Regions from separate parts of the Streptomyces sp. RLA123 genome, predicted to be linked through region 1. Evidence: riboswitches for the same ligand, from Rfam matches in the RefSeq annotation. Region 1 holds a riboswitch; each other region holds the start of a gene.
What was found. A riboswitch is a leader RNA that binds a small molecule or an ion and turns the genes downstream of it on or off. The one in region 1 is predicted to bind cyclic di-AMP.
Positions count from the first base shown of each region.

Region 2: another riboswitch for cyclic di-AMP. It lies ahead of RV983_RS04915 (transglycosylase family protein); the one in region 1 lies ahead of RV983_RS10360 (M23 family metallopeptidase).
Region 3: another riboswitch for cyclic di-AMP. It lies ahead of RV983_RS20080 (M23 family metallopeptidase); the one in region 1 lies ahead of RV983_RS10360 (M23 family metallopeptidase).
Region 4: another riboswitch for cyclic di-AMP. It lies ahead of RV983_RS15220 (C40 family peptidase); the one in region 1 lies ahead of RV983_RS10360 (M23 family metallopeptidase).

Region 1 is NZ_JBWDOR010000003.1:2,301,437-2,308,655, reverse strand. It holds gene RV983_RS10375 (M16 family metallopeptidase) at 1-1,056, shown strand, start outside; gene RV983_RS10370 (hypothetical protein) at 1,121-1,339, opposite strand; partial or broken gene RV983_RS10365 (class I SAM-dependent methyltransferase) at 1,570-1,857, opposite strand; cyclic di-AMP (ydaO/yuaA leader) riboswitch at 2,263-2,425, shown strand; gene RV983_RS10360 (M23 family metallopeptidase) at 2,441-3,250, shown strand; gene RV983_RS10355 (GntR family transcriptional regulator) at 3,471-4,163, shown strand; gene RV983_RS10350 (HPr family phosphocarrier protein) at 4,366-4,647, opposite strand; gene RV983_RS10345 (bifunctional acetate--CoA ligase family protein/GNAT family N-acetyltransferase) at 4,777-7,219, shown strand, end outside.
Region 2 is NZ_JBWDOR010000003.1:1,062,413-1,069,631, reverse strand. It holds gene RV983_RS04920 (aldo/keto reductase) at 1-620, opposite strand, end outside; cyclic di-AMP (ydaO/yuaA leader) riboswitch at 1,530-1,729, shown strand; gene RV983_RS04915 (transglycosylase family protein) at 1,734-2,873, shown strand; gene RV983_RS04910 (SAM-dependent methyltransferase) at 3,077-3,892, shown strand; gene RV983_RS04905 (putative bifunctional diguanylate cyclase/phosphodiesterase) at 3,889-6,051, shown strand; gene RV983_RS04900 (alpha/beta fold hydrolase) at 6,134-6,973, opposite strand; gene RV983_RS04895 (aminotransferase-like domain-containing protein) at 7,112-7,219, shown strand, end outside.
Region 3 is NZ_JBWDOR010000003.1:4,402,756-4,409,974, reverse strand. It holds gene RV983_RS20090 (DUF6227 family protein) at 1-429, shown strand, start outside; gene RV983_RS20085 (hypothetical protein) at 545-826, shown strand; gene RV983_RS20080 (M23 family metallopeptidase) at 918-2,213, opposite strand; cyclic di-AMP (ydaO/yuaA leader) riboswitch at 2,225-2,363, opposite strand; gene RV983_RS20075 (hypothetical protein) at 3,156-3,326, shown strand; gene RV983_RS20070 (hypothetical protein) at 3,362-3,979, shown strand; gene RV983_RS20065 (helix-turn-helix domain-containing protein) at 4,090-4,974, shown strand; gene RV983_RS20060 (endonuclease/exonuclease/phosphatase family protein) at 5,033-7,219, opposite strand, start outside.
Region 4 is NZ_JBWDOR010000003.1:3,378,404-3,385,622, reverse strand. It holds gene RV983_RS15240 (PspC domain-containing protein) at 1-1,008, shown strand, start outside; gene RV983_RS15235 (LuxR C-terminal-related transcriptional regulator) at 1,005-1,676, shown strand; gene RV983_RS15230 (C40 family peptidase) at 1,701-2,774, opposite strand; partial or broken gene RV983_RS15225 (hypothetical protein) at 3,115-3,469, shown strand; gene RV983_RS15220 (C40 family peptidase) at 3,495-4,628, opposite strand; cyclic di-AMP (ydaO/yuaA leader) riboswitch at 4,637-4,798, opposite strand; gene pcrA (DNA helicase PcrA) at 5,076-7,219, shown strand, end outside.

The sequences.
Region 1 (7,219 bases):
CTCGAGGTCCCCGCCTCGCGCCTCGACAAGGCCCTCGGCCTGATCGCCGACGCGCTACGCGCCCCGGCGTTCCCGGAGAGCGAGATCGAGCGCCTGGTGGGCAACCGCCTCGACGAGATCCCGCACGAGCTCGCCAACCCCGCGCGGCGCGCCGCCATGGCGCTGTCCAAGGAGCTCTTCCCCGCCGAACTGCGGTGCTCCCGGCCGCGCCAGGGTTCCGAGGAGACCGTCGCCCGGATCGACGCGCCGGCCGTCCGCGCCTTCTACGACACGCACGTACGGCCGTCCACCGCGACCGCGGTCGTGGTCGGCGACCTCACGGGGATCGACCTGGACGCGCTGCTCGGCAGCACCCTGGGGGAGTGGAGCGGCAAGCCCGCCGAGCGCCGCCCGCTGCCCGCGATCACCGCGGACGACACCGCCCGCGTGATCGTCGTCGACCGGCCCGGCTCCGTCCAGACCCAGGTGCTCATCGGGCGCACGGGCTCGGACCGCCACGACCCGGTCTGGCCGGCCCAGGTGCTCGGCACGTACTGCCTCGGCGGCACGCTGACCTCGCGCCTCGACCGCGTGCTGCGGGAGGAGAAGGGCTACACCTACGGCGTCCGCGCCTTCGGCCAGGTCCTGCTCTCCACTCCGGAGGGCACCGGCATCTCCCTGCTCGGCATCAGCGGCTCCGTGGCGACCGACGTCACCGCGCCGGCGCTGGCCGACACCTGGCAGGTGCTGCGCACCCTGGCGGCGGAGGGGCTCACCGACGAGGAGCGGGACGTCGCCGTCCAGAACCTCGTGGGTGTCGCGCCACTGCGCTACGAGACGGCCTCGGCCGTCGCCGGCACCTTCGCCGACCAGGTCGAGCAGTCGCTGCCCGACGACTTCCAGGCGCGGCTGTACGAGCGCCTGGCGGCCACCGGCACGGTCGAGGCCACGGCCGCGGCCGTCGCCGCGTTCCCGCTGGACCGGCTCGTGGTCGTGCTGGTCGGTGACGCCGCCGCGATCGCCGACCCGGTCCGCGACCTCGGCATCGGACCCGTGACGGTCGTCACGGGCGCCTGACGCCACCCGCCCGCACCGCGGCCCCGGACGCCCCTCGGCGCCCGGGGCCGCGTCGCGTCCGGGCTCAGCGCTCCAGCCGCGTGGCGGCCATGTTGATCCGCATGCCGCACGGGAGCCGCCCGTCGGACCCTGCCAGGTCGGCCGCGCGGCCGAGGAACCCGGCGCGGAGATCCGCGGTCTGCTCCTCGTCGAGGACCTCCATGTCGTAGTACGTCGAGGTGAGGGTGGACCAGACCTCCGAGGGCGTGCCGTCCATGCCGATGACCACGGTCTGCCAGGACACCGGCGCGAACCCGAGCGGTCCCAGGAGCTCGTCCAGCCCCGCTCGCCCCCGCGCGTCCTGCGGTCACCGAGCCGGGGCAGGCGCCTCTCGGGCGGAGCCGCCTCGAAGTACGGCATGGCCAGCGTCAGGAAGAGGTCCACTCCCTCGCCGGGGACGGGCCCGCCGCCGACGGCGACGGCCAGTGTCCCGCCCGGGGCGAGCACCCTCGCCGCCTCGGCGGTGACCTGGTCGGGGTCGGACATCAGCATGAGCGCCATGTGCGACACCACGGCGTCGAAGGAGTCGTCGGCGAAGGGCAGCTCTTGGGCTCGGCCCTGCGGAAGGTCGGCGCCTGCCAGCGGGGGCCGCCGGGGGGCGAGGGCCGGCTCGCCCTCCGACAGGTCGATGCCGGCGAGGACCTCGGCCCCCCCGCTCGGCGAACAGTTCCAGCAGTGCGCCGTCCGCGCAGCCCAGGTCCAGGACGCGGCGAGCGCCGGGGACGTGCTCGGCCGGCACCGCGTGGCTGGTGCGCCCGTCACGGGTGAGAGCCTTGTGGACCCCCGCCGACTAAAGGCCGGGGCTCCGGTCGTGAAAGGCGCGCAAAAAATCTTCGGCGGCACGGGCCGCGGGCTTCGTTGCCCTTGGTGCCGTGGTCACGCGGGGACCCTGCCCAGGGCGCCGAGCGCCCGGTGCCCCTCTGGAGGGCCCGGGAGGTGACGCCGGTCACGGGTCCGGGCGGGCGCTGATCGAGTCGGTGTCCATCAGCGGCGGGGGCGTCCGGATCCTGCCGGGAACTGCGGCTTTGCCGTGCGGGGCACGGTTGGGGCCGGTTGGTGCCCGGTGTGGCATCCCGCACAAAAGGCCGGATTTTTTTGGAACGGCCGCGGGGGCGCGGTTAGCGTCCTCGGGTTGTCCGGCGGAATCAGCCGCCCCCCGCGGCACCGGAGCAACGATCGCCGAGTCCCCGTCGGGCGTGAGCCTGGGGAGCCGGGGACCCACATGAGTCGTCCCCTGGGGTGAATCGGGCCCGCCCTCACCGGGGCGCCCGTAGGAGACCTTCCTGCTCCGAACCCGTCAGCTAACCCGGTAGGCGAGAAGGAAGGAAAGGATCCCCGCCTGCCCATGGCGTTCACCATACGCACCACCGTCGCCTGCGCCGCCGCGTTCACCGCCGTCACCGCCGGTACGCTCACCGCCTCCGCCTCCGCCTCCGCCCACACCGCGGACGCCGAGCGTTCCGCGTTCGCCAAGTGCGCCGCTGTCAGCGGCGACCTGGCGGCCCACCTTGCCGAGCAGGCGGACGCCCAGCACAAGGCGGCGGTCTCCGCGGCGAAGAAGGCCACGAAGCAGCACGCGGCACACGTCGCGCACGTGATGAAGGAGCGGGCGGCCAAGAAGGCCGAGGCCGCCAAGGCGGCGAAGGGGGTCAAGGAGTCCAAGACCGCCGCCACGGCCCGCGCCGAGGCGAAGGCCACCGCCCGCGACGGTGCGGCGCACGCCTCGCGCTCCCGCGCCCGCACGTCCCTGACCTCCTGGAGGCTGCCGGTCCACGGCGGCATCGGCACCCCGTACCACGCCACCAGCAGCCTGTGGTCGTCCGGTTACCACACGGGCGTGGACTTCCAGGCAGCCATCGGCACGTCGGTGCACGCCGTCGGCGCCGGTACGGTCGTCGAGGCCGGCTGGGGCGGTTCGTACGGCAACAACGTCGTGATCCGTCACGCGGACGGCATGTACACCCAGTACGGCCACCTGTCCTCGATCGGCGTCTCGGTCGGCCAGGCGGTCGCCGCCGGCACGCAGATCGGCCTGTCGGGCGCCACGGGCAACGTGACCGGCCCGCACCTGCACTTCGAGGCCCGGACCACCCCGGCGTACGGCTCCGACGTCGACCCGGTGGCGTACCTGCGCTCCCACGGCGTCCTCTTCTGACCTCCCGGTCCACCTCCCTCCCCCCACCCGAAGGCCCCGGCTCCCCCAAGGCCGGGGCCTTCGGTATGCGCGGAAGTGTGTCCGAAAAGACTCCATGAATTCCGGGCTGCCGCCGGAATCGGCCATGTGCTGGAATAGAGTCGTCACGGAAATGCCGGCACCTGCGGTGCGCGGGAATTCAGCGGCAGCCGTCGGCACGCAGGGGAAGGAAACCGGCGATGTGGGACCGGATGTGAACGGGACGGGCGGCGCGGGCCGCCGCATTTCCGCCCAGGCGGTGTGCGCGGCGATTCGCGACGACATCATCAGTGGGCACTTCGCACCGGGCAGCCGGCTGACCGAGGAGCAGCTCGCCAAGCGCTACGGGGTGTCGCGGGTCCCGGTCCGTGAGGCGCTGCGCACCCTGGAGTCCGAGGGCTTCGTCCTCACCCGCCGGCACGCCGGCGCGTCCGTGGCCGAGCCCACCCACCAGGAGGCCGAAGACCTCCTGGAGATCCGCGGCCTGCTGGAGCCGCTGGGCGCCGCGCGCGCGGCCCAGCGGCGTACGGAGGCACACGTCAAGGTGTTGCACGGCCTGGTGCGCCTCGGTCAGGAGCGTTCGGCGCAGGGGCAGTTGTCCGATCTGCCGGCGCTGGACGGGTGGTTCCACGAGACGCTGGCGCAGGCCTCGGGGAGCCCCACGCTGGTGGCGCTGCTGACGCAGCTGCGGCACAAGATCGCCTGGGTGTACGCGGTGGACTCGCCGGGCCGCGCGGCGGAGTCCTGGGAGGAGCACGGATTCGTCGTGGACGCCGTCGCCCGTGGGGACGCCGAGCGCGCCCGCACGGCGATGGCGGGCCACGTGGAGCGCGCCGCGGCGGTGCACCGGCTGCGCCGCCCGGAGCGTGCGGGCCGCGGTGCGCCCCTTCGGTGAGGAAGCGGAAACATGCCGTACACAAACCGAGCCATCACTTTTAACAGCGATGCCGTATACAACGGGAGAACAGGCCGCACTCCCATTTCGCACGCCCGGTTCCATCGTGAGCCGCGCCGAATTCGGCAGGTGACCGAAAAAAGCCGGGCCGCGAAATCCGGTCGTATTTCGCGGCCCCGGCCCGGCATGTCGGGCGACCGGGTCAGACGGTCTCGGGAAGTTCTTCCATGCCCTCGGACACGAGCTTCGCCAGGCTGTCGAGCGCGGCGTCGGCGCCCTCGGCGTCGGAGGCCAGGAGGATCTCCTCGCCTCCCGCGGCGCCCAGGCTCAGAACGGCCAGCATCGAGGCGGCGTTGACGGCGGCACCGCCGGCCTTGGCGATGGTGACGGGCACGCCGACGGCGGTCGCGGCGCGGACGAAGATCGCTGCGGGACGTGCGTGGAGGCCCTCGGCCCAGCCGACGGTGACGTGGCGCTCAGCCATGGTGTTGTCCTTCGGGTCGTTCCAGGGTGGTCTAGACCAGTCTGCCACGCCGGGCGCACCGATCCGGCCCTTCCGTCCCTGACATCGTCGCACCGATCCCGCGCCCCCTGATGCCCGTACGCTGGGCCCATGACGACCCCGCCGTCCACGGAAGAGCGTGAGTACCCGGTCCACTGGGAGGCGGACGTCGTCCTGCGTGACGGTGGGATCGCCCATGTCCGGCCGATTCGGCCCGACGACGCGGGCCGGCTGGTCAGCTTCTACGAACAGGTCTCGGACGAGTCCAAGTACTACCGCTTCTTCGCGCCCTACCCGCGGCTCTCCGACCGGGACGTGCACCGCTTCACCCACCACGACTACCGCGACCGGGTGGGGCTGGCGGCCCTCGTCGGCGACGAGTTCATCGCGACCGTCCGCTACGACCGCACGGAGACCGACGAGGCCGAGGTCGCCTTCCTCGTCCAGGACGCGCACCAGGGCCGCGGTGTCGCCTCGGCGCTGATGGAGCACATCGCGGCCGTGGCCCGTGAGCGCGACATCCGGCGCTTCATCGCCGAGGTGCTGCCCGCCAACCGTAAGATGATCAAGGTTTTCACGGACGCCGGGTACACCCAGCAGCGCAGCTTCACCGACGGCGTCGTCCGGCTCGAGTTCGACCTGGAACCCACCGAGCAGTCGGTCGCCGTCATGCGCGCCCGTGAGCAGCGCGCCGAGGCCCGGTCCGTACGGCGGCTGCTCAGCCCGTCGTCGATCGCCGTCATCGGCACCGGACGGCGGCCCGGCGGCGTCGGCCGCAGCGTGCTGCGGCACATCACCGAGGGCGGTTTCACCGGCGAGGTGCACGCGGTGAACCGTTCCTTCGACGCCGGGCAGCCGGTTCTGGAACCCGAGGGCGTCCCCGCCCACCGCTCCGTCACGGAGATCCCCGGGCAGGTCGACCTCGCCGTGATCGCCGTCCCCGCGGAGAACGTCGCCGAGGTCGTCGCCGACTGCGGCCGGCACGGCGTCCTCGGCCTGCTCGTCCTCTCGTCCGGCTACGCCGAGTCCGGCCCCGAGGGCAGCCGGCGGCAGCGTGCCCTGGTCCGCCAGGCCCGCTCGTACGGCATGCGCGTCATCGGGCCCAATGCCTTCGGCGTCCTCAACTCCGCCGACGACATCCGGCTCAACGCCTCGCTGGCCCCCGAGATACCGCGGGCCGGGCGGCTCGGGCTGTTCACCCAGTCCGGGGCCATCGGCATCGCCATGCTGTCCGGGCTGCACCGGCGCGGCGCCGGGCTGTCGTCCTTCGTCTCCGCGGGAAACCGCGCGGACGTCTCCGGCAACGACATCCTCCAGTACTGGCACGACGACCCGGCCACCGACGTCGCGCTGCTCTACCTGGAAACCCTCGGCAACCCGCGGAAGTTCTACCGCCTCGCCCGCCGCACCGCCGCCGTCAAGCCGGTCCTGGTGGTCAAGGGCGCGCGCCACAGTGCGGCCAGGCCGCCCGGCCACACCGTGCCCGTCACCCGCATCCCCGACAGCACCGTCTCCGCGCTGCTGCGCCAGGCCGGCGTCATCCGCACCGACACCGTCACCGAGCTCCTGGACACCGGACTGCTGCTGTCCTGCCAGCCGCTGCCGGCCGGACCCCGCGTCGCGGTCCTCGGCAACTCCGAGTCGCTCGGCCTGCTCACCTACGACGCGTGCCTCACCGCGGGACTGGAACCCGGCCGCCCCGCCGACCTCACGACCTCCGCGACCCCCGGGGACTTCGCCGCCGCGCTCACCGCCGCGCTGCGCGACCCCGCCCATGACGCCGTCGTCGTCACGGCCATTCCGCGCGTCGGCGACGAACTGCGGGGCCACCCCGAGACCGGTGACGACCCCGAGCTCGCTGCCGCCCTGGAGCGCGCCGTCGCCGAGGCCGGCGGCGCCAAACCCGTGGCGATCGTGCACACCGCGCTGGAGGCCATGGGCACCCGCCTGGCCGCCCCCGGGATCCCCGCCTACGCCGCCGCCGAGCGCGCCGTGAAGGCCCTCGCCCAGGCGGCCGCCTACGCCCAGTGGCGCCGGGACGCCGGGACCCCCGGCAGGGTGCCCGAGTTCGACGACGTGGACGAGGCCCGGGCCCGCCTGGACGTGGCGCGGCTGCTCAAGGACACCGGAGAGCGGGCCGCGGACGGCGCCCCCGGCGTCACCCTGGACGAGGCCTCCGCGGCCGCGCTCCTGGCCCGCTACGGCATCGCCGTGCGCGCCGCCCTGCCCGCGCCCGACGTCGCCGCCGCGGTGGAGGCCGCCCGCCGCCTCGGCTACCCCGTGGCCCTGAAGACCACCGCCCCGCACCTGCGCCACCGCGCCGACCTCGGCGCCGTCCGTCTCGACCTCGCCGACCCCGACGACCTTCGCCGGGCCTACGAGGAGCTGACCGCGCGCCTCGGCAAGCCCGGGGAGCTGCACCTGGTCGTACAGGCCATGGCGCCGCGCGGGGTGGACACCGTCGTCCGCGCCACCGTCGACCCGGGGGCCGGCGCCGTGCTGTCCTTCGGTCTCGCCGGTGCCGCCTCGGAACTGCTCGGCGACACCGCGCACC
Region 2 (7,219 bases), 1.2 Mb from region 1:
ACGCCCGCCTCGGGGCCGCGCTGCAGGAGGCTGTAGGCCGCCTGGTGGATCAGCAGCGGGGTGCCGAGTTCGCGGAGGATCTCGGTGGCCCGGCGGTGGGCGTCCGCGGGGTAGTTGGAGATGCCGGCGTACAGCGCCTTGCCCTGGCGGACCGCGGTGTCCAGGGCGCCCATGGTCTCCTCCAGGGGCGTGTCCGGGTCGAAGCGGTGGGAGTAGAAGACGTCGACGTAGTCCAGGCCCATGCGGCCGAGCGACTGGTCCAGCGAGGCCAGCATGTACTTGCGGCTGCCCCACTCGCCGTACGGGCCGGGCCACATGTCGTAGCCGGCCTTGCTGGCGATGAACAGCTCGTCGCGGTACGGGCGCAGGTCCTGGGCGAAGAGGGTGCCGAAGTTGGCCTCGGCCGAGCCGGCGGGCGGCCCGTAGTTGTTGGCGAGGTCGAGGTGGACGACCCCGCGGTCCACGGCGCGGCGCAGGACCGCGCGCTGGGTCTCCAGCGGCGAGGTGTCGCCGAAGTTGTGCCACAGGCCCAAGGAGACGGCGGGGAGCAGGACCCCGCTGCGGCCGGTGCGGCGGTACTGCATCGAGGCATAGCGGTCTTCGGCGGCGAGGTAGGGCACGCGGGGGCTCCCGGTCGGTGTGGCGATGTAAGAAAATGTTCGGGATTGGGAGGCTACCCCTGGCGGTTCTGCCGTGTCACCCGGGTTCCCGGCCGTCCCGCGCGCTGCCCGTGGCCCAGGTCACGGCGCCCGGCAGATACCGCCGTCACGCGGGGTCGGCGCAGGCTTCGGGTGTGGCCGGGCGTGGAGGGGGTGGGGTGCGCGGGGCGAGGGGGTCGCCCTCCTTCACGCGCAGCACGCCCGGCTGCATGTCCGAGTGCCGGGTGGAGCGCGCCCCCGGGCAGTCCCCTTACCAGACCCGGCCGTACTCGGTGCCCCCGCGCGTCGAGCACCTCGCCGCGGGTCGGCAGGAAGACCGCGGCCGCGCCGCCGGTCAGGCCCGCGGTGAGCGCCGCCGGGTCCTCGGTCGCCTCGACGGTGCAGCGGTGCTCCCGTCCGCGTTACCGGAGGGCGGCGACGCCGTCGGGAATCGACGGGTGCCGGTCATCGGTTGCCCCACTGGACACGACGACGTGTGCGGGCTCCATGAAGCCGTCGTGGAAGGCGGGTTGGGACGCCCCATGTCATGCCTTATCCGGCATCAAAGGTCGTAAGCGGACATATGCATCCACAGTGCATGCGTAGGCAATAGGCACGTGATGGGTGTCACGCGGCGAACACGCTGCGGCAGGTTTCGGCAACCCAACGTCGATTTAAGTTCCCCATATTCACCACCCGTGTACGGCCGTTTGCCCGGGGTCATTATTTCGCCTACGCAGAGCGGACGCCTCTCACGTAACGTCACAGAATTTATTGATCGACTTGCCGGTCGGCGATTGCTGTGATTTCGGACCTTGCCGGGGCGCGATGGCGTCGTTTAGCTTCCAAGTCCCGCAGGCCGGATGCCCGCGGGAATTCTTCCGAGTGGAACGCCTAATCCTGCCGCCACTCGTAAACCGGATGACAAGACCGCACGGCAGGAGCGGGGGACCCAGGTAGGTGCCGTTCCGTGTCACGGAACGGCTTGGGGTGAAGTCGCAGCGACGTGCCTTTGGTTGGCATGCCTCAACGCGGCCGGGCAGCTCCAGCCCGAACCCGACAGCTCACCTCGTAGGCGTCGGAGAGGAATTCCTCATGCCCGCAAAGGGAAAGCACCGTCGTCAGCGGACCAACCGTTTCGTCCGCATCGGCGCATTCGCCGGCACCACGAGTGCCGCGATCGCCCTTCCGGTCGTCGGCGCCACCGGTGCCCACGCCGCCCCGGTGAGCGTCTGGGACAAGGTCGCCAGCTGCGAAAGCACCAACAACTGGTCCATCAACACCGGTAACGGTTTCTACGGCGGCCTCCAGTTCACCCAGAGCACCTGGGCCGGATTCGGCGGCACCAAGTACGCCGCGCGTGCGGACCTCGCCACCAAGTCCGAGCAGATCGCCGTCGCCGAGAAGGTCCTGGCCGTCCAGGGCCCGCAGGCCTGGCCGGTGTGCGGCCCCAAGGCCGGTCTGACCAAGGCGATGGCCGACACCTCGGCCACCCCCGAGAGCGTCGCCGGCACCACCACCCCCAAGCCCGCCACCCCCGTGAAGGACACCGGGGCCGGCAAGCCCGCCGACTCCGCCTCCAAGCCGGCCACCGGCGACAGCTACAAGGTCGTCGGCGGCGACACCCTCTCCTCGATCGCGGACGCCCAGGACGTGACCGGCGGCTGGCACGAGTTGTACGCCGCCAACAGGTCCGTCATCGGCGCCGACCCCAACCTGATCCGCCCGGGCCAGGTCCTGGCGCTGAGCGGCGAGGTCAAGGTCGCCCTCCCGGACAAGCCCGCCGAGAGCACCCCCGCGCCGGCGAAGCCCGCCTCCTCGTCCGCCTCCGGCTACACGGCCCCGCTGGACCACGTCACGCTGGGCACCCCCTACCACCAGTCCGGTTCCATGTGGTCGAAGGGCTACCACACCGGTGTCGACTTCATCGCCTCCACCGGCACCAAGGTGAAGTCGATCGCGTCCGGCACCGTGGTCTCCGCCGGCTGGGGCGGCTCGTACGGCAACCAGGTCGTCATCAAGCACGCCGACGGCAAGTACTCGCAGTACGCCCACATGTCCTCGCTGTCGGTCTCGGCCGGCCAGACCGTCTCCGAGGGCCAGCAGCTGGGCCTGTCGGGCGCCACGGGCAATGTCACCGGCCCGCACCTGCACTTCGAGGTGCGCACCACCGCGTCGTTCGGTTCCGACGTCGACCCGCTCGCCTACCTCCGCGCGCACGGCGTCAGCGTCTGAGCGATCTGACTGCCCGTCATCCGGCGGTGACAAGTGCCCTGTTTCCCGCGCCGCGGGGGCAGGGCACTTGCCGTTGGCGAGTGACCGAAAACGGATCGAATATTTCCATTTCTGGTTTCTCTCGATCGAACGATCAGTAGCCTCTGAGCCACGCGGCCGTCCACACGGACGGGTGCCCTGATCCCGACGAGCTGGAGTCGTTGATGGAGCGTCCCGCCTGGGCCCCCCACGGCATCGACCTGTCCGTGCCGAGCGTGTCCCGCATCTACGACTACTACCTGGGCGGCTCGCACAACTTCGAGGTCGACCGGGAGGCCGGGCGGCGGGCGATCGAGGCCTTCCCGGGCCTGCCCAAGATCATGCAGGCCAACCGGGCCCTGATGCGCAGGGCCGTGCGCTTCGCGGTGGACGAGGGCATCACCCAGTTCCTCGACATCGGTTCCGGCATCCCCACCTTCGGCAACGTCCACGAGGTCGCCCAAGCCGCGAACCCCGCCTCCCGCGTGGTGTATGTCGACCACGACCCGGTCGCGGTCGCCCACAGCCGCGCGGTGCTGGACGGCCACGAGAACGCCGTGATCGTCGCCGCCGACCTGCGCTCCCCGCGCGACATCCTGGACAGCGAGGAGACCGGCCGGCTGCTGGACCTCGACCGCCCGGTGGCCCTGCTGCTGGTCGCCGTCCTGCACTTCATCGAGGACGCCGACGACCCCGCCAAGGCCGTCGCCGAACTGCGCGACGCGCTCGCCCCGGGCAGCCTGCTCGTTCTCACCCATGCCTCCGTGGAAGGCGGCCCGCGCCGGCCCGAGGAGGGCGAGCGGGTGGAGAACGTCTACCGCCGTGCCAGTTCACCGCTGATCATGCGCTCGCGGGACGCGGTGGAGGCGTTCTTCGACGGGTTCGAACTCGTCGAACCGGGCCTGGTCTCGCCGCCGCTGTGGCGCCCGGACGGCTCGGACGACGACGAACTCGATCCGGTCGTCTTCAGCGGGTTCGCGGGCGTCGGCCGCAAGGCGTGACCGTGACCACGGAATGCGACCCCGACCCCGAACCGGAGCCCGCCGACAGCCTGCGGCGCTTCGCGATCATCTGGAGCCGGGCGATCTACCCGGCCACCGCCACCTCCATGACCCGCGGCGAGTTCGAGGAGTACCTGCTCCCGCTCGCCGCGCGGCTGGAGGCGGCCCTGCACGCCCAGCCCTTCGACCCGCGCGCCGGCGCGGAGATCGGCTCAGCGCTGGTGGCCGCGCACTGCACCGACCCCGAGGCGCTGCCCCGCATCCTCGGCGTCGTGGACGCCTACCTGCTGCTGTACTCCCCGCTGGACCCGGCCCTGCCGACGGACGAGGGCCGTACCCGCTCCGGCCGGCTCCAGCACTGGATCGCCTACGGGTACGCGGGCGCGCTGCGGGAACGGACCAGGACCGAGCAGGAGGCCCTGTCCCGGGCCGCGCTCGCCGCCCGCACCGCCGTCGAACAGGCCCTGCACGAGAGCGAGGTGCGGTTCCGAGCCATCTTCCAGGGTGCCTCCATAGGTATCGGCATCGCCGACATGGAGGGCCGGATCCTCGACGTCAACGACGCCCTCACCGCCATGTTCGGCGGCCTGGAGCGCCGCATCCTCAGCAGGAACGTCTACGACTGGGTGCACCCGGAGGACGCCCCCGAGGTCTGGGAGATGCAGCGCCAGCTCAACCGGGGCGAACGCGACCGCTACAGCGTGGAGAAGGCGTACTACCGCCCCGACGGCACCGCCCTGTGGACCAATCTGACGGTCTCCCTGCTCCGCGACCACGCGGACGTCCCGCAGTACATGCTGGCGCTGATGGAGGACATCACCGAGGAGCGCCTGCTCAGCGAGCGGCTGCGGTACGAGGCCACGCACGACGCGCTCACCGGGCTGGCCAACCGGAACCTGTTCTTCGAACGCCTCGAGCAGGTGCTCGGCGGCCCCGAGGGCTCCCGCGTCGGGGTCTGCTACCTGGACCTCGACGGCTTCAAGGACGTCAACGACAGCCTCGGCCACGCGGTCGGCGACCGGCTGCTGGTGGCCGTCGCCGAGCGGCTGAAGGCCTGCGTCACCTCGGCCGACCAGCTCGTCGCCCGGATCGGCGGTGACGAGTTCGCCGCGCTCGTCGTCAACCCGGCGAGCCGTACGGACGTCACCGGCCTCGCCGGCCTCATCCTCGCCGCGCTCTCCGACCCCGTCCGGATCGACGACCGCGAACTGTCCGTGCGGTGCAGCATCGGCATTGTGGAGGGCCAGGCCGGCAGCATCGGCCCGGCCGAGGTGCTGCGCAGCGCCGACATCACCATGTACCGCGCCAAGGCCGCCGGCGGGAACCGCTTCGAGCTCGCCGATCCCGACTCCGACGCCCGCGCCATCACCCGGCACGGGCTCACCAACCAGCTGCCCATCGCCCTGGAACGCGGCGAGTTCTTCATCGAGTACCAGCCCCTGGTCCGGCTCGCCGACGGCAGCGTGCGCGGTGCCGAGGCCCTGGTGCGCTGGTGCCACCCGGTGCACGGGGTGCTCGGTCCCGACCGGTTCATCGCGCTGGCGGAGAGCACCGGGCTGATCGTGCCGCTCGGTCACTGGGTGCTCCAGCAGGCCGCGTGGCAGGCCCGTGACTGGCAGTTCCCGCGCAGCGACGGCCACCCGCTGCGCATCAACGTCAACCTGTCCCCGGCGCAGCTCGGCCATCACGGACTGGTCCCGGAGACCCTCGCCGTCATCAAGGACGCGGGGCTGGAGCCGGCCGCCCTGTGCCTGGAGGTCACCGAGAGCGCCTTCATCGGCGCCGACGAGGAACTGCTGCGCCCGCTCCGGGAGTTCGCCGACCTCGGCATGGCCATCGCGCTGGACGACTTCGGCACCGGCTACTCCAACCTGGCGTCGCTGCGCCGGCTGCCGATCACCGCGTTGAAGCTGGACCGCTCCTTCACGCGCGGCATGCAGCAGCACCCGGCGGACCCGGTCGACCTGAAGATCGTGGAGGTCATCGTCGACCTCGCCCACACGCTCGGACTGTCGGTGACCGTCGAGGGCGTCGAGACCGGCACCCAGGCGGAGTACCTGCGGGCCCTGGGCTGCGACACCGCCCAGGGCTGGTACTACGCCCGGCCGGGCCCGCCCGACCGGCTCCACTCGCTCTCGCTCGTGGACGCGACGGCCTGAGCGTCGGGGCGGCCGGGCCCGCGCGCGACGCCGACAGCGCCGAACCTGTCGCAACGCGTCGCGGGCCGGGGCGGATTCGCTCCTATTCGTCCAACCCGTCGAGAAATTCCCGCAGTACGCCCTCGAAGACCTCGGGCCGTTCCAGGTTGGGCAGATGCCCGGCACCCTCCACCACCGCCAGCCGCGACCCGGCCACAGCGCGGTGCATGGCCTCGGCCTCGGCGACGGGGGTGAACACGTCGTCCCGGCCGACGACGATCAGGGTGGGCACGCGGACGGCGGCGAGCACGGGGCCGTAGTCCGGGCGCCGGGCGCGCCCGCGCAGCGCGGCGGCGGCGCCCTCGGGGGAGGTACCGCGCATCATCCGCAGCACATGGGCGGCCACGTCGGGCCGCCCGGTGACGTTGTACGGTGCGATCATCCGGTCCAGCACCTCGTCGGCCCAGCCCGCCATGCCCTCGCCGAGCAGACGCCCGGCCATCGCCTCGCGGGCCCTCCTGCCGTCCTCGGTGTCGGCGCCGGGGAAGGTGTCGGCGAGGACGAGCGCGGCGACCCGCCCGGGGAAGCGCCGCTGGAACTCCATCACGATCTGGCCGCCCATCGACAGCCCGCCGAGCACCACCCGGGCGACGCCCAGATGGTCCAGCAGGGCGGCGAGGTCCTGCGCGAAGGTGCCGAGCGGCGTGATCCCCGGGACGACCTCGCTGGCTCCGTAGCCGCGCAGGTCGGGGGCGATCACCCGGCGCCCGGACGCGGCGACCGATGCCACCTGGGGCGCCCACATGGAGCGGTCGAAGGGGTGGCCGTGGACGAGCAGCAGGGGGAGGGGAGCCGTGCCGCCGTCCCTCTCCCCGCCCCCGTTCCCGTCCGCGCCCTCGTCGTCGTACGCGACGGTGATGCCGTTGACCCGCGTGGTCGCCACGAGCCTTCCCCCTTTCCCCGAAAATCCCCAAACGCCCCACGGTGTCGGGGTGTTGTTCGTGATGCTAGGTGCCCTCTCCGGCTCGGTGCAATAAGATCTTTGCTCTCGGTGCAATATGGGCTTCGCTCTGGAGGGGACATGCCGACGGAGGACTACCGCGCGGTCGCCGACGCCGTGGCGGCCGACATCGCCGCGGGACGGCTGCGCCCCGGCGACCGGCTCGCGCCGCAGCGCGTCTTCGCGCGG
Region 3 (7,219 bases), 2.1 Mb from region 1:
TTCGGCGAGCCCGCGCCGCAGGAGCTGGAAGCGGAGGCCGCGGAGTGGCTGGCCCGGCTGCCGCGGTTCGGGGCGGAGCCGGTGCCCGGCCCGAGGCAGTACGAGCGGGAGGACTCCGCGGAGCACGCCTGGCGGGTGCTGCGGCGCGCCGAGAACAGCGACGCTCCCTGCGATGAGCTGCGGGCGCGGCTCGGCTCCGCGGTCGGTCACGACATCGCGTACGTCACCGGCCGGCACACCCGTATCGGGACCGGCCGCGTGGTGGGCTGGACGCTGTACGAGCACGCGTTCCTCCTCGCCGGCGGCGAGGAGCTCAGCCTGTGGGAGGTCGAGCACACCATGACGCCCGACGGGCGGCCGGTGTGCGAGGTCTACGCGGACGAGACGGTGGCCTGCGACTCGGCGGACGTACGGATGGAGGCGCTGTAGCGCCTCTCCCGGCCCCGGCCGTGGCGCCGCGCGTCCCCCGGGCGCGCGGCCATCTCCCGTTGCGGGCGCTCCGCAGCCGGGGGAAATTGGGCGTAGAGGGAAACGGGAGGTTCCCATGACGGTCCTGGCGGAGGTCGAGTTCCCGGGCGTGACGGCCCTGCAGTACGAGGAGGCCAATCACCGCGCCGGATTCGGCCCCGAACATCCCCCCGCCGGGCTGCTGGCCCACGCCGCAGTGATCACCAACGACGGTCTGCGGATCGTGAACGTGTGGCATTCGGCCGAGGCGCTGGAGGCCTATCTCGTGATCATGATGCCGGCGGCCAAGGAGTCCGGGTTCCCGGAACCGAGCGGCCCGCCCCGGGTCTCGGAGCTCTACAACTTCCTCGTCCCGTAGGTCACGGGCTCACAAACGGGCCGGCGGCCTGGTGTCGGGGGTGTCACCAGGCCGCCGGGGTCCGTGCGTACGACGCTAGCGTCGCGTCGGATCAGGGCTTCATGCCCATGCTGCGCAGCCACGGCATCGGGTCGATCGGGTCGCCGCCGCCGGGGCGGACCTCGATGTGCAGGTGCGGGCCGGTGACATTGCCGGTCGCGCCGACGCGGCCGATGGTGTCGCCGGTGGAGACCTTGCCCGAGGTGACCAGCATCGAGGAGAGGTGGCAGTACCAGAGCTCGGTGCCGTCGTCGAGGGTCAGGATGATGCGGTAGCCGTACGAACCCGCCCAGCCGGCCTCGGTGACGGTGCCGCCGTGGATGGCCTTGGCCGGGGTGCCGGTCGGGGCGGCGAAGTCCTGGCCGGTGTGGGTGTTGGCCCACAGGGAGCTGGACTGCCCGAAGCTCGCGGTGAGCGTGTACGAGGTCAGCGGCAGGGTGTAGCTCTTGGCGAGCTCGGCCAGCCGGGCGGCCTCGGCCTTCTTCGCGGCGGCCTCGGCTGCCTGCTTCTTGGCCGCGGCCTCCACGCGTACCTGCTGCGCGGCGGCGGCCTTGGCCGCCTTGTCGGCGGCCTCCCGCTGCGCGGCGGTTCGCGCGGCCGTGTCGGCGGCGTTCCGCTGCTGCTGGGCCTGGTCGAGGATCCGGGCGCGCAGCGCCTCGCCGGCCTTCGGGGTCAGGGCCTCGGCAACGGGCTTGGCAACGGGCTCGTCGTCCAGCAGGGTGCCGATCCCGGGGACCTTGGACACCTCGGGCAGGTTGGGGAGGGAGACGGGGAGCGGGCTCTTGCCCTCGGCGGTCGCGACACCGCCGACGCCGAGTACGGCCACTGCCGCGACGCCGAAGACCGCCGAACCGCGGCCCAGCGTGCGCTGCTTGGCCACCCGGTGCCGGCCGCGGACGGGCGCGGTGGACTCCTCGGTGGGGTTCCACGGTTCGGTGGCCGGCTCCGGCTCGCCGAACGGGGACAGGGGCTGCGCGGCGTACGCGTCCGGGGTGGCCGCGTCGTGGGCCGCGTCGGCTTCATGGGTGCCGAACGCCTCGTCGACGAAGGCCGCGGACTCGACCGCGCTGCGCGGCTCGGGCACGGGAGCGACGGGCGTGAACGGCGCTACGGGTCCGGTGACCGGCGCGGGAGCCGCGGCGAGTGCTTCCTCGACCCAGCCCGCGGCGAAGTTCCACTCCGCGGTGTCCCAGCCGTCTATCGCGTTCTTCTTCGGCGGAGCCTGCTCGGCGGCCGGGGGATTCCACCCGGCGGCCATGTTCCACTCTGCGGTGTCCCACTCGGGGTTGGTGTACCCGGCCTCTTGTCGTAGTTGTCCGGGTATCAGGGCAGGCTCGTTCGACGCCACGCGGGCGCGCTCCTTTCCTTCCTTCTCGCCTACCGGGTTAGCTGACGGGTTCGGAGCAGGAAGGTCTCCTACGAGGGCCGTGACGGCCCCCGATTCACCCCAGGAAGTGGTTCCCCGGTTCCCGCGGACGGGATTCGGCAAGCGCACGGCGCCGCCCTGGCGGGCGACGGGTGACCGCGCTGCGTTATCGAACGTTAATAGAGGCGGCACCCAATTCCAAGCCGCTTCGGCGAGTTCACACCGGGAATCTATGGGGATTTACCGGGCAGATCGTCGCATTCCGCTGTGACTGCCGTGACCAACGAGAGATGTGAGTGTGCATCAGTCGTTATGCGGAAGGGAGCGCTCTGCTCACGAGGAGTGAAGGTCACCCCGGACCCCGGCCGCCCAACACCCGTTCCCGGCGGGCGCCGAGACAACGCGCGGCAAGGTCCGCACCACCGCCCGGCGAGGGACTGCGGTGCACTTCACGCCACTGGCGGCGAGCAGAAGAGGCTCGGCGGGGGCCGCCGTACGGGCTCCCGGCGGAGCGCGGCGCACGCCATGGAGGGGCCGGGCGGCCGGCGACGGCGGTGAAGGTTTCGGCACCGCGACCCCCCGGGGCCCCACGTGCCCCACGACGGGGGCCGTGACGCTCGTCACCATTGACACCACCCGACGCCGCGTGCTTGCCGCACGATGACATGGAAACCCCTCTGAAAGCAGGGCAATTCCGGTCGCCGCGGCGGACCCTGAGGACTCAACGGACGCTGATGTGCCGTCATCCACAGCGGCACGGCCGCATCGTTGCCCCAGCCGCCGCCCGCCCTCACGGGACGGCTCGGGAGGCTCGGCCGGAGCCGGGTCCCGGGCGCCCGGGGCCTCCACGCCCCCTGTGCGACGGCCGCGCGGGTGCGTCATCATGCCCGAGTACGGCGGATTCGCCCGATCTTGGAGGCTCGCATGAAGCTGGGCAAGGCACTGGCCAAGGGCTACGCGGAGGAGACCGGCGACGAGCAGCCCGGTGTCGCGAAGGAGATCGACGTCGCGACGGCCGTGACGGCCCGGACGGCCCCGGCGACGGACGTCACGGCGACGCAGGAGCCCGAGAGCGCCGAGGCCGCGGTCCGGTGAGGTACGGACGCCGCTTGCCGGAGGAGCGGCCGGCAGTGCCGCCGACAGGCTGGAAGCTGGCGTTCCCGATGCTCTCCGCGGACGGTACGCGCGTCGGCTTCCGGGGCGTCTCCCTCGGCGGGCGCATCGTGTACGACGTCCTGGACGATGCCCGGTGCGGCTACGGGAGGCGGCACCCCAGCCCGGCCCGGGGCTGCGACTGCGGCTTCTACTGCCTGCACACGGCCGCCGAGGCGCAGGCGCTCACCTGCGCCACGGACTGCGGCGACGCGGTGATCCTCCAGGTCAGCGTGCTGGGCGCGTACACCCGCTACGAACGCGGCATGCGCTATGCCCGGCAGCGGGTGCGCACCGTCCGCATGGCGGCCTGCCGCTGCGGCCGCCCGGCGCGGGTCTTCGTGCGCGATGGTACGGGCCTGCCGGGCTGGCGGGCGCTCCAGGCCGGCTGCCACGTCTGCACGGCGGGCCTGCGGGTACTGCACCCGGCGGACTTCGGCCGCCTCGCCGGCCCCGGCGTCAACGTCACCGGCGAGGCCCCGCAGCCCGCCGGCACTCCTCCGCTGCGCCAGGAGCTCGCCGCCGAGGCCGCGGCCCTGCGCGCCCGCCTCGACCACTTCCAGGAACGCCTCCGCCACCTGGAGGAAGGCGCCTAGACCCCTCCCGGGGGTGTCGCGCCGTCCTGCCCGCCGCCCCCGCGAGCCCGCGACCTGGGCGGGGACGCGGGGCCGGGCGCGGGTATGACCGGCCGCCCATACTGGAGGACATGGAGCACAACGCCGAGCTCAGGGAGTTCCTGCGGACCCGCAGGGCGCGGCTGAGCCCTCAGGACGCGGGGGTGGCGGTCAGCGGCACGGCGCGCAGGGTGCCGGGGCTGCGGCGCGAGGAGCTGGCGCGGCTCGCCGGCGTGAGCACCGACTACTACACCCGTTTGGAGCAGGGCCGGCACCAGAATGTCTCCGACGCGGTGCTGGACGCCGTGGCCCGGGCCCTGCGCCTGGACGCGGGCGAACGGGCGAACCTCTTCGAGCTGGCGCGGCCGCGCCGCGCCGCCCGCCGCCCGCCGCACCGGCCGCAGCGGGTCCGTCCCGAGGTGCACCGCGTGCTCGACCTGCTGGAGGGCCGCTCGCCGGCCCTGGTGCTGGGACGGCACGGTGACGTACTGGCCTCCAACCGGCTCGCCCGCGCGCTGATCACCGACTTCGACGCGCTCCCGCACCGGGACCGCAACCTGGCGCGCTTCCTGTTCCTCGACGGGGCCGCGCGGGACCTGTACCGGCAGTGGGCGGCCTACGCCGCGGAACTCGTCGGCGCCCTGCGGGCGCAGGCCGCGCGGTACCCCGACGACCCGGGACTGACCGAGCTGGTCGGCGAACTGACCATAAAGAGCACCGAGTTCCGCGACTGGTGGGCCGACCAGGGGGTCCGGGAGCGGACCCATGGCGTGCAGCACTACCACCACCCGGTCGTGGGCGACCTGACGCTCGCCTACGAGAACGTCGTCTTCCCCGCCGACGCCGACCAGGCCATGTGCATCCACACCGCGGAGCCCGGCTCGTCCTCCGAGGCCGCGCTTCAGCTGCTGGCCACCTGGACCGGCGACGAGGCACTCCGCAACGGCGTCCCGCACCACGAGCGCGACCACCGCTGACACGCGGAAGGGGGCGGTGCCCGCCGGCACCGCCCCCTTCCGCGTGATGACGCGACCGTCAGTCGTCGGCCTGGGCGCCGCTCAGGCGCATCCGGACGATCTGCGGGTCGTGGTCGCTGGCCTGGTCGGCGAACTCGGCGTTGATGTGCACGACGTCGTAGTCGAAGCGCCGCAGGTCGGGGCTGAGCAGGATGTGGTCGAGGGACTGGGAGTTGCCCTCGTACACGTAGGTGTAGCGCTGCTCGGCCGGGAGGGTGGTGAGCAGGTCGTTCAGCACACCGCCCGAGGTCAGCGTGGACAGGGCGTCGGAGAACTCGTAGTCGTTGAGGTCGCCGAGGACCACGACGCGCGCGTTCTTGTCGACGTCCAGCAGCGACTTCACGAACGAGTTGACCTCGGTGGCCTGCTGCTTGCGCTGAGCCTCGGAGGAGCGGTTGGGCTGCTGGTTCTTGCCGTGCAGGGGCTCGTCGCCGCCCTTGGAGTTGAAGTGGTTCGCGACGACGATGACCTGCTTGTCGTTGAACTCGAACTCGCCGACCAGCGGCTTGCGGCTGCTGCTCCACGCCGTGCTCGTGGGGTCGATCCGGCCGGGCGAGACCGAGAGCCGGACGCCCTTCTTGGTCTCCACGGGCGCGACCGAGGTGGAAGCGTCGCCACCCGGACGGTCCTTGAACTCCACGCGGTCGGGGTTGAACAGGAAGACCTGGCGGATGTTGCCGCCGGGCTCACCGCCGTCGGTGTCGTTCGTCGGGTCGATCGAGCGCCAGTCGTAGCGCGGGCCGCCGGCGGCGACGATCGCGTCGATGAACTTGCGCACGGTCTGGTCGGCCGCGACGGTGCCGTTGTCGACGGCGCCGTTGTTGTCCTGGATCTCCTCCAGCGCCACGATGTCGGGCGAGGACAGGTTGGTGACGACGCCCTCGGCGAGCCGCGCGAACTTGTCGGCCGGGTCGGACGGGTCGAGGTTCTCCACGTTGTACGTGGCGACCGCGAGCTCGGCGTCCTTCTGCTTGCGGGTGACCTCGCGCTTCAGGCCCGAGTCGACCCGGGTGCCCACGGTGGTGGCCTGGAGGTTGTAGCCGCCGAAGCTGTCGTAGTCGATGAGGCCTGCCGTGTCGCCGGTGAAGGTGTCGCCGACGTTCGCGGCCGGGACCGGGGCGCCGCTGTTCAGCGACATCACCTTGATACGGCCGGTGTTGGGCTGCGCGTACGAGCCGTAGACGGTGCCTCCGCGCTCGGAGGGGTTCTCGTTCGGCTTCAGCGTCAGCCACACCTCGCCGTACTCGTTGGTACCGCCGACGACCCGGCCGCCGGTGAAGCGGGCGAGCTCACCCTCGTGGGCCTCGTAGAAGTCCAGGGCGAAGACGTCCGGCTGGAGCGGCAGGTTCTCGATGCTGCCACCGGCGGCGTCCGGCCCGTAGGCGTTCGGGACGGTGGTCTGGTCGAGGCGGACCGCGGCGGGCAGGGTGTTGCCGCTGGAGAGCACGGCGGCGGTCGGCCCGGTGATCTCGGTGAGCGACTGCGTGCCGGTGCCCGGGTAGTACTCGGAGACCTTGCCGGTCACCAGCACCTTGTCGCCGACCGCGACGGTCGGGTTGGCGGAGCCGGTGTAGACGAAGACGGCCTCGCTGGTACGCGGATCGGCGTCGGCGTCGGCATCCTGGATCCAGTAGCCCTTGGAGCCGGTGGTGCGCACGCCGGTGACGATGCCGGGCACGTTGGTGACGGTCTGGCCCTTGAGCGGGGAGACCCGGGTGGTGCCCTGGATGTCGTGGACACGAGTGGCGCCGGGCTCCGCCGGACCGCCGTCACCGGGGTCGCCCGGGTCGCCGCCGGGGCCGCCGGGGGTCTGGCCTGCGGAGTTGACCGGGCTCGGGTTGCCGGCGGTCAGGTCGGCCGCGTTGTTGTCGGTGTCGGCCAGGGAGGAAGCGCGCGACACGGAAGCGGTGTTGCTCGCGCCGGTGACCGGGCTGCCCTCGCGGACGGTGGCGGTGCCGTAGCCGACCACGTCCACGATGCGCGTGTCGGCGGTGCAGTCCGCGGCGGTGAGGCAGGTCAGCGGGGTGGTGCCGGAGACCAGGGCGATGGTGCCGGTGGTCCCGCTCATCGCGATGTTGCCGCCGGCGTCGGCGGCCGGGAGGGCGGTCGTACCGCCGGTGCCCGCGGCCTCGGAGACCAGGAAGTGGCCGCCGGGGGCGATGGACCCGGTCAGCGGCGTCACGCCCCACTTGGAGGAGGCGGAGGG
Region 4 (7,219 bases), 1.1 Mb from region 1:
TGGCTCGCCGGGCGGCGGCCCGACCGCGGCCAGATCGTCGCGCTGCTCGCGCTCGCCGTGGGCCTCGGCATCCTGCTGGACAACCTCGACCTCGACGCCGCCAACGCCTACATCTGGCCACTGCTGCTGATCGGCCTCGGCGTCGCGCTGGTGTGGCGGCAGGCGGACAACGCGCGCCGCGCCCGCTGGGCCGAACTGAGCCGCGGCAAGCGGCTGCTGCCCGTCGCGCGCGGCGCGGCCGGAGTGATCCTGGTGGGCGTCGGGGTGACCGGCTTCCTCGTCGTGCGGGGCTCGGTCAGCCACCTCGGCACCATCCTCCAGGCCACGCTCGCCGTGCTCGTCGGCGTCGCGCTCATCGCCGGCCCCTACCTCGTCCGTATGACGCAGGACCTGTCGGCGGAGCGCCTCGCGCGCATCAGGGCCCAGGAGCGGGCCGAGGTCGCCGCGCACGTCCACGACTCGGTCCTGCACACCCTGACCCTGATCCAGCGGCACGCGGACGACCCGCGCGAGGTGGCCCGGCTCGCCCGCGCGCAGGAACGCGAGCTGCGCGCCTGGCTCTACCGCCCCGAGGGCAACGGCCGCGAGGACGAGCCGACCACCGTGGCCGAGGCGGTGCGCCGCGCGGCGGCGGAGGTGGAGGACGCGCACGGCGTCCAGGTCGAGGTGGTGTGCGTCGGCGACTGCCCGCTGGACGAGCGGCTGGTCGCGCAGATGCAGGCGGCCCGCGAGGCCATGGTCAACGCCGCCAAGTACGGTGGCGACGAGCCCGTGCAGGTGTACGCGGAGGTCGAGGGGAGCAGGGTCTTCGTGTCCGTGCGCGACCGCGGCCCCGGCTTCGACCTGGACGACGTACCGTCGGACAGGATGGGCGTACGGGAGTCCGTCATCGGCCGGATGAGACGCAACGGCGGCGAGGCGCGGCTGCGCCCCGCGCCGGGTGGGGGGACGGAAGTGGAGCTGGAGATGGAGCGGCAGCAGGACTCGGGACCAGGGAGGCCGTCATGAGCAGCGATCGGCGTGTGAGGGTCGTCCTCGTCGACGACCACCGGATGTTCCGCACCGGGGTCCAGGCCGAGATCGGCGAGACCGAGCGGACCGGCGTGGACGTGGTCGGCGAGGCCGCCGACGTCGACCAGGCGGTCGCGGTCATCACCGCGACCCGGCCCGACGTCGTACTGCTCGACGTCCACCTGCCCGGCGGCGGCGGGGTCGAGGTGCTCAAGCGCTGCGCGGGGCTGAGCGCGGCCGCCGAACACCCGGTGCGGTTCCTGGCGTTGTCGGTCTCCGACGCCGCCGAGGACGTCATCGGCGTGATCCGCGGCGGTGCCCGCGGCTATGTCACCAAGACCATCACCGGTCCCGACCTGGTCAATTCGGTCTTCCGGGTCGCCGACGGGGACGCGGTCTTCTCACCTCGCCTGGCCGGCTTCGTCCTGGACGCCTTCGCCTCCACCGACGCCCCGCCGGTCGACGAGGACCTGGACCGGCTCACCCAGCGCGAGCGCGAGGTGCTGCGGCTGATCGCCCGCGGCTACGCCTACAAGGAGGTGGCCAAGCAGCTCTACATCTCCGTCAAGACGGTCGAGTCGCACGTCTCGGCGGTGCTGCGCAAGCTCCAGCTCTCCAACCGCCACGAACTCACCCGCTGGGCCACCGCCCGCCGGCTGGTCTGACGGCCGGGTCCGGGCGGCGGGGGCTCACGCGGGACGGGCGGCCCCCGCGAAGGGCATCTGGTCGACGGGGGCGATCTTCACCACATCGCCGGTGCGCGGGGCGTGGATCATCATGCCGTTGCCGATGTACAGGCCGACGTGGCTGATCCCCGAGTAGAAGAACACCAGGTCACCGGGCTCCAGTTCGGCGCGGGAGATGCGGCTGCCGGCATTGATCTGGGTGTAGGTCGTGCGTGGCAGCTCCACCCCGGCGGACCGCCAGGCGGCCTGTGTGAAGCCCGAGCAGTCGTACGAGGACGGGCCGGTGGCGCCCCAGACGTAGGGCAGGCCGAGGGAGTCGTACGCGAAGGACACGGCCCGGGCGGCGCGGGCGTTGGGGGCCACCGCGGGCGCCAGGGCCGCCCGTGAGCCCGCGGAGACCGCGCGGCCGGCCCGATCGCCGGAGCGGGCCGTGCCCTGGCCCCCGTCCGCCAGGACGGCGGCGCGCTGGCCCGCGGTCAGCCCGTCCAGCAGGCGCTGGGCGGTGGCCAGGCGTTCCTGCACGGTGCTCTTGTGGCGGGCGAGTTCGGCGCGGGACCGGCGCAGCTCGGTGAGTTCGGTGCCGGCCTCGGCGCGCAACTGCTCGACCTCGCGCTTCTGGGTGCCGAGGGCGTGCAGCGCGGCGTTCTGACGGCTGCTCATGCGGTCCAGCAGCCCGGCCCGTTCCAGGTACTGGTCGGGCGAGGAGGCCAGGGCGAGCTGCATGGCCGGATCGACGCCGCCGGTGCGGTACTGGGCGGTGGCGATCGACCCCAGGCCGTCGCGGGTGCGGTTGAGGCGCTCGGTCCTGCGGGCGAGCTCGTTCTGGAGGTCATCGATCCGGTGCTGGACCGTGTCGGCCTTCTCCTTCGCGCCGTTGTACCGCTCGGTGGCCTGCTCGGCCTCCTCGTAGAGCCGGTCGACACGGGCCTTGGCCTCGGAGGTGGTCAGCCGGGGTTCGGCGTGCCCGGTCTCACCGAACACCGTCACCGAGGCCGCTCCCGCGATGGCGAGCGTGGCGGCCGTGCGCACGGTGGAGCCGGTGAGGGTGCGCTCCTTGGGCTTTCTGTGCGACGCCACGCGCCGTCACTCCTTCCGAGCTGCCGGACTTGCTGCCCGCGGTCCGGCGGCGGACGGACGGGGAGCCGCGCCGCCGCCGGACCTTCGGCGGGGGTGGCCGATGCCGACGACGAGTCCCGCCGGCAGTGGGGATCGGCCACCTGGGGCAGGACGCTAAACCTGTGCGCCGCCGGGCGGCGGGGGAGTGTGCGGGACTGGTCCGATTCGGCCGCTACCTGTCACGCGATGACCGCTGTTCGACGGGTGACCTGGTCGCTTGCGGTCCAGCCGTGACCGATGTGCCGGAAGGAGCCCACCTCGGTGCCTGGTGCTGATATGGGCGTGGCTGGGGTCGTGAGCCATGGACGTACTCATCAGCCTCGTCGTCGGCCTGCACATCATCGGCATCGCCGCCCTGCTCGGCGGCTTCCTCACCCAGATGAAGGCCATGGGCCGCGGCGAGGCGCGCTTCGTGCCGGGCATGCTGCACGGCGCTCTCACCATGCTGGTCACCGGCGCGCTGCTGGTCGGCCTCAACCAGGCCGACGACCAGCCGGTGAACAACGTCAAGATCGGCGTGAAGCCGGCCGTGCTGGTGGTGGTCCTCGGCCTGGTCCACGTCAAGCGCGACGAGGAGAAGGTGGTCGGCGGCGGCCTTCGGCACCATGGGTGCGCTGACCACCGCCAACATCTTCATCGCGGTGCTCTGGACCTGAGTCCCTTTGCGGGGAGGCGCGGGACTCAGGCCATCCGGGCGTAGCCGTAGATCGGCATCTCGGTGATCGGGGCGATCTTCACCACGGTGCCCGTGTGAGGCGCGTGGATCATCTTGCCGCCGCCGATGTAGAGGCCGACGTGGGTCACGTCCGAGTAGAAGAAGACCAGGTCGCCGGGTTGCAGCTGGTCCGCGGTGACGCGGGAGCCGAAGTCGACCTGGTCGTAGGTGGTACGGGGGATGGAGACGCCCGCGGCGGCCCAGGCACCCTGGGTCAGGCCCGAGCAGTCGAAGGAGTTGGGGCCCGTGGCGCCGTACACATAGGGCTTGCCGATCTGGGCGTGGGCGAAGGCGATCGCCTTGTCGGCCTTGGCGGCGTAGGTGCCCGATGCCACCGTGGACGTGGTGGAACCTCCGCCGGTGACCGACGTGTCCGCGGCCGTCTGCTGCGCCTCCTTCTCCTTCGCGGCGATCGCCTTGGCCGCGGCCTCGGCCTCCTCCTGCTTCTTCTTCTCCAGGGCGGCCAGCCGCGCCTTCTCCTGGGCGGTCAGGGTGTTGAGCAACTGCTGCGCGGCGGCGAGCTTCTCCTTGACCGCCTTCTTCTCCGTGGCCAGCGTCGACTGCGCCTCGCTGAGCTTCTGCAGACTCCGGACCGCCTCCGTGCGCTTCTGCGTGGTCGCCTCCTGCTGCGTACGGAAGGCCTCCATCGCGTGCTCCTGGCGGTCGGACAGGCGCTCCACCAGGTGCGCCTGGTCCAGGAACTGCTGCGGGTCGGAGGTGAGCAGGAAGGACGTCGTGCCGTCCAGGCCGCCGCCGCGGTACTGGGCCGTGGCGTACTCGCCGATCGTGCGGCGGGCGTCGTTGAGCGTCTGCGTCTTGCGGGCGACCTGGTCGAGCAGCTCGTCCGCGTGCGTCCGCTGCTTGTCGGTCTGCTCCTTGGCGCCGTTGTAGCGCTCCGTGGCCGCCTCGGCCTGGTGGTAGAGCGAGTCCACCCTGGCCTTGACCTCGGTGATGGACGGCTTGTCGGGGGAGGCGGGCGCCGCGCTGGCGCTCTCTCCGAAGAGGGTGACGGTCGCCAGTGCGGCGGTCGTCAGCCCCACGGCCGTGCGCGGGCCGGGGACCGTGAGCATGCGGGGGCGCGGCTTGCGGTGCGTCGCCAAGTCGGACGGCTCCTTCCGTGGACCGCCTACCGGGTTAGCTGTCGGGTTCGGGCTTCGGAAGGCCGCCCTACGGTCGTCCGGGCACGTGTGCGTGTGCCCGTACGGACCGATTCACCCCAAAGTGGTGGGTCCCCGGCTCCGGCGGTCGCCGGACTCAGCGGAGGCGGCCGTGACGGCTCGGTCGCCGCCGTTCGGTGCGGACCGCCTGAGGGGGCACGCTAGTCAACTGGGGTGGCTCCTGGGAAGGCTGGTGTTCGAATTGTCCGCAATCATTTCGTGACCTTTACGCAGCCGGGCCGTTGCCCGGCCCTCCGGTGGGCCACTCCGGTGGGCCCGCGGAGGCTCTCGGGCGGCACTGCCGCGGGGCTGCGTGCGCGGAACCCGCGACCACCGGGCTCCCGGAAGCGGCGCACCGCTGTCGGTCCCACCGCTTAGACTCGGGAAGCGATGAGCAGCCTCTTTGACGACAGCTTCCTGGCCGGCTTCGAACCGAGGGAGGAGCACCCGCCGCCGCCCCTCGAGGAGGAGGCCGAGGCGGTTCCGCACGACCTCTTCGAGGGGCGCTTCGACGCGCCCGCCGACCGGGACACGTACTACCGGGACGGCGCGCCGCGCCCGGCCGTCGACCCCGCCGCCCTGCTGGAGGGGCTCAACGAGCAGCAGCGCGCCGCCGTCGAGCACACCGGCTCCCCGCTGCTCATCGTCGCGGGCGCCGGCTCCGGCAAGACCCGGGTGCTCACCCACCGCATCGCCCACCTGCTGGGCGCCCGCAAGGTGCACCCCGGCCAGATCCTGGCGATCACCTTCACCAACAAGGCCGCCGGCGAGATGAAGGACCGCGTCGAGCAACTCGTCGGCCCGCGGGCCCATGTGATGTGGGTCTCCACCTTCCACAGCGCCTGCGTCCGCATCCTGCGCCGGGAGTCCAAGAAGCTCGGCTTCACCTCCAGCTTCTCGATCTACGACGCGGCCGACTCCAAGCGCCTGATGGCGCTGGTCTGCCGCGACCTGGACCTGGACCCCAAGCAGTTCCCCCCGAAGTCCTTCAGCGCCAAGGTCTCCAACCTCAAGAACGAGCTCATCGACGAGGAGACCTTCGCCGACCAGGCCGAGAACCCCTTCGAGAAGAAGCTCGCCGAGGCCTACGCGATGTACCAGTCGCGGCTGCGCGAGGCCAACGCGCTCGACTTCGACGACATCATCATGACCACGGTCAACCTGCTCCAGGTCTTCCCGGATGTCGCCGAGCACTACCGGCGCCGCTTCCGGCACGTCCTGGTCGACGAGTACCAGGACACCAACCACGCCCAGTACACCCTGGTGCGCGAGCTGGTCGGGACCGGGGACGCGGAGCAGGGCGGCGAAGGGCCGGCGGAGCTGTGCGTGGTCGGTGACGCCGACCAGAGCATCTACGCCTTCCGCGGTGCCACCATCCGCAACATCCTCCAGTTCGAGGAGGACTACCCGCAGGCGCGCACGATCCTGCTGGAGCAGAACTACCGCTCCACACAGAACATCCTGACCGCCGCCAACGCCGTCATCGAGCGCAACGCCTCCCGCCGCCCGAAGAACCTGTGGACGGAGGCCGGCCAGGGCCCGGTCATCACCGGCTACGTCGCCGACCAGGAGCACGACGAGGCGCAGTTCATCGCCGACGAGATCGACCGGCTCACCGACGCAGGCGACGCCCGTCCCGGCGAGGTCGCCGTCTTCTACCGGACCAACGCGCAGTCCCGTGTCTTCGAAGAGGTCTTCATCCGCGTCGGCCTGCCGTACAAGGTCGTCGGCGGAGTCCGCTTCTACGAGCGCAAGGAGGTCCGGGACGTCCTGGCCTATCTGCGCGTACTCGCCAACCCCGAGGACACCGTCCCGCTGCGCCGCATCCTCAACGTGCCCAAGCGCGGCATCGGCGAGCGCGCCGAGGCCATGGTCGACGCCCTGGCCTCGCGCGAGCGGATCTCCTTCCCGGCGGCGCTGCGCCGGGTCGACGAGGCCTTCGGCATGGCCGCCCGCTCGGTCAACGCCGTCAAGCGCTTCAACGAGCTGCTGGAGGAACTCCGCACGGTCGTCGACTCCGGCGCCGGCCCCGCCACCGTCCTGGAGGCGGTGCTGGAGCGCACGGGCTACCTGGCCGAACTCCAGGCCTCCACCGACCCGCAGGACGAGACCCGCGTCGAGAACCTCCAGGAACTCGCGGCGGTGGCCCTGGAGTTCGAGCAGGAGCGCACCGAGGAGGAGCCCGGTACGCTCGCCGAGTTCCTGGAACGCGTCGCGCTGGTCGCCGACTCCGACCAGATCCCGGACGACGAGGAGGGCGGTGGCGTCATAACGCTGATGACCCTCCACACCGCCAAGGGCCTGGAGTTCCCCGTGGTCTTCCTGACCGGCATGGAGGACGGGGTCTTCCCGCACATGCGCGCGCTCGGCCAGACCAAGGAGCTGGAGGAGGAGCGCCGGCTCGCCTACGTCGGCATCACGCGGGCGCGGCAGCGGCTGTACGTCACGCGGGCGAGCATGCGCAGCGCGTGGGGCCAGCCGTCGTACAACCCGCCCTCCCGCTTCCTGGAGGAGATCCCGGAGTCGCTCATCGA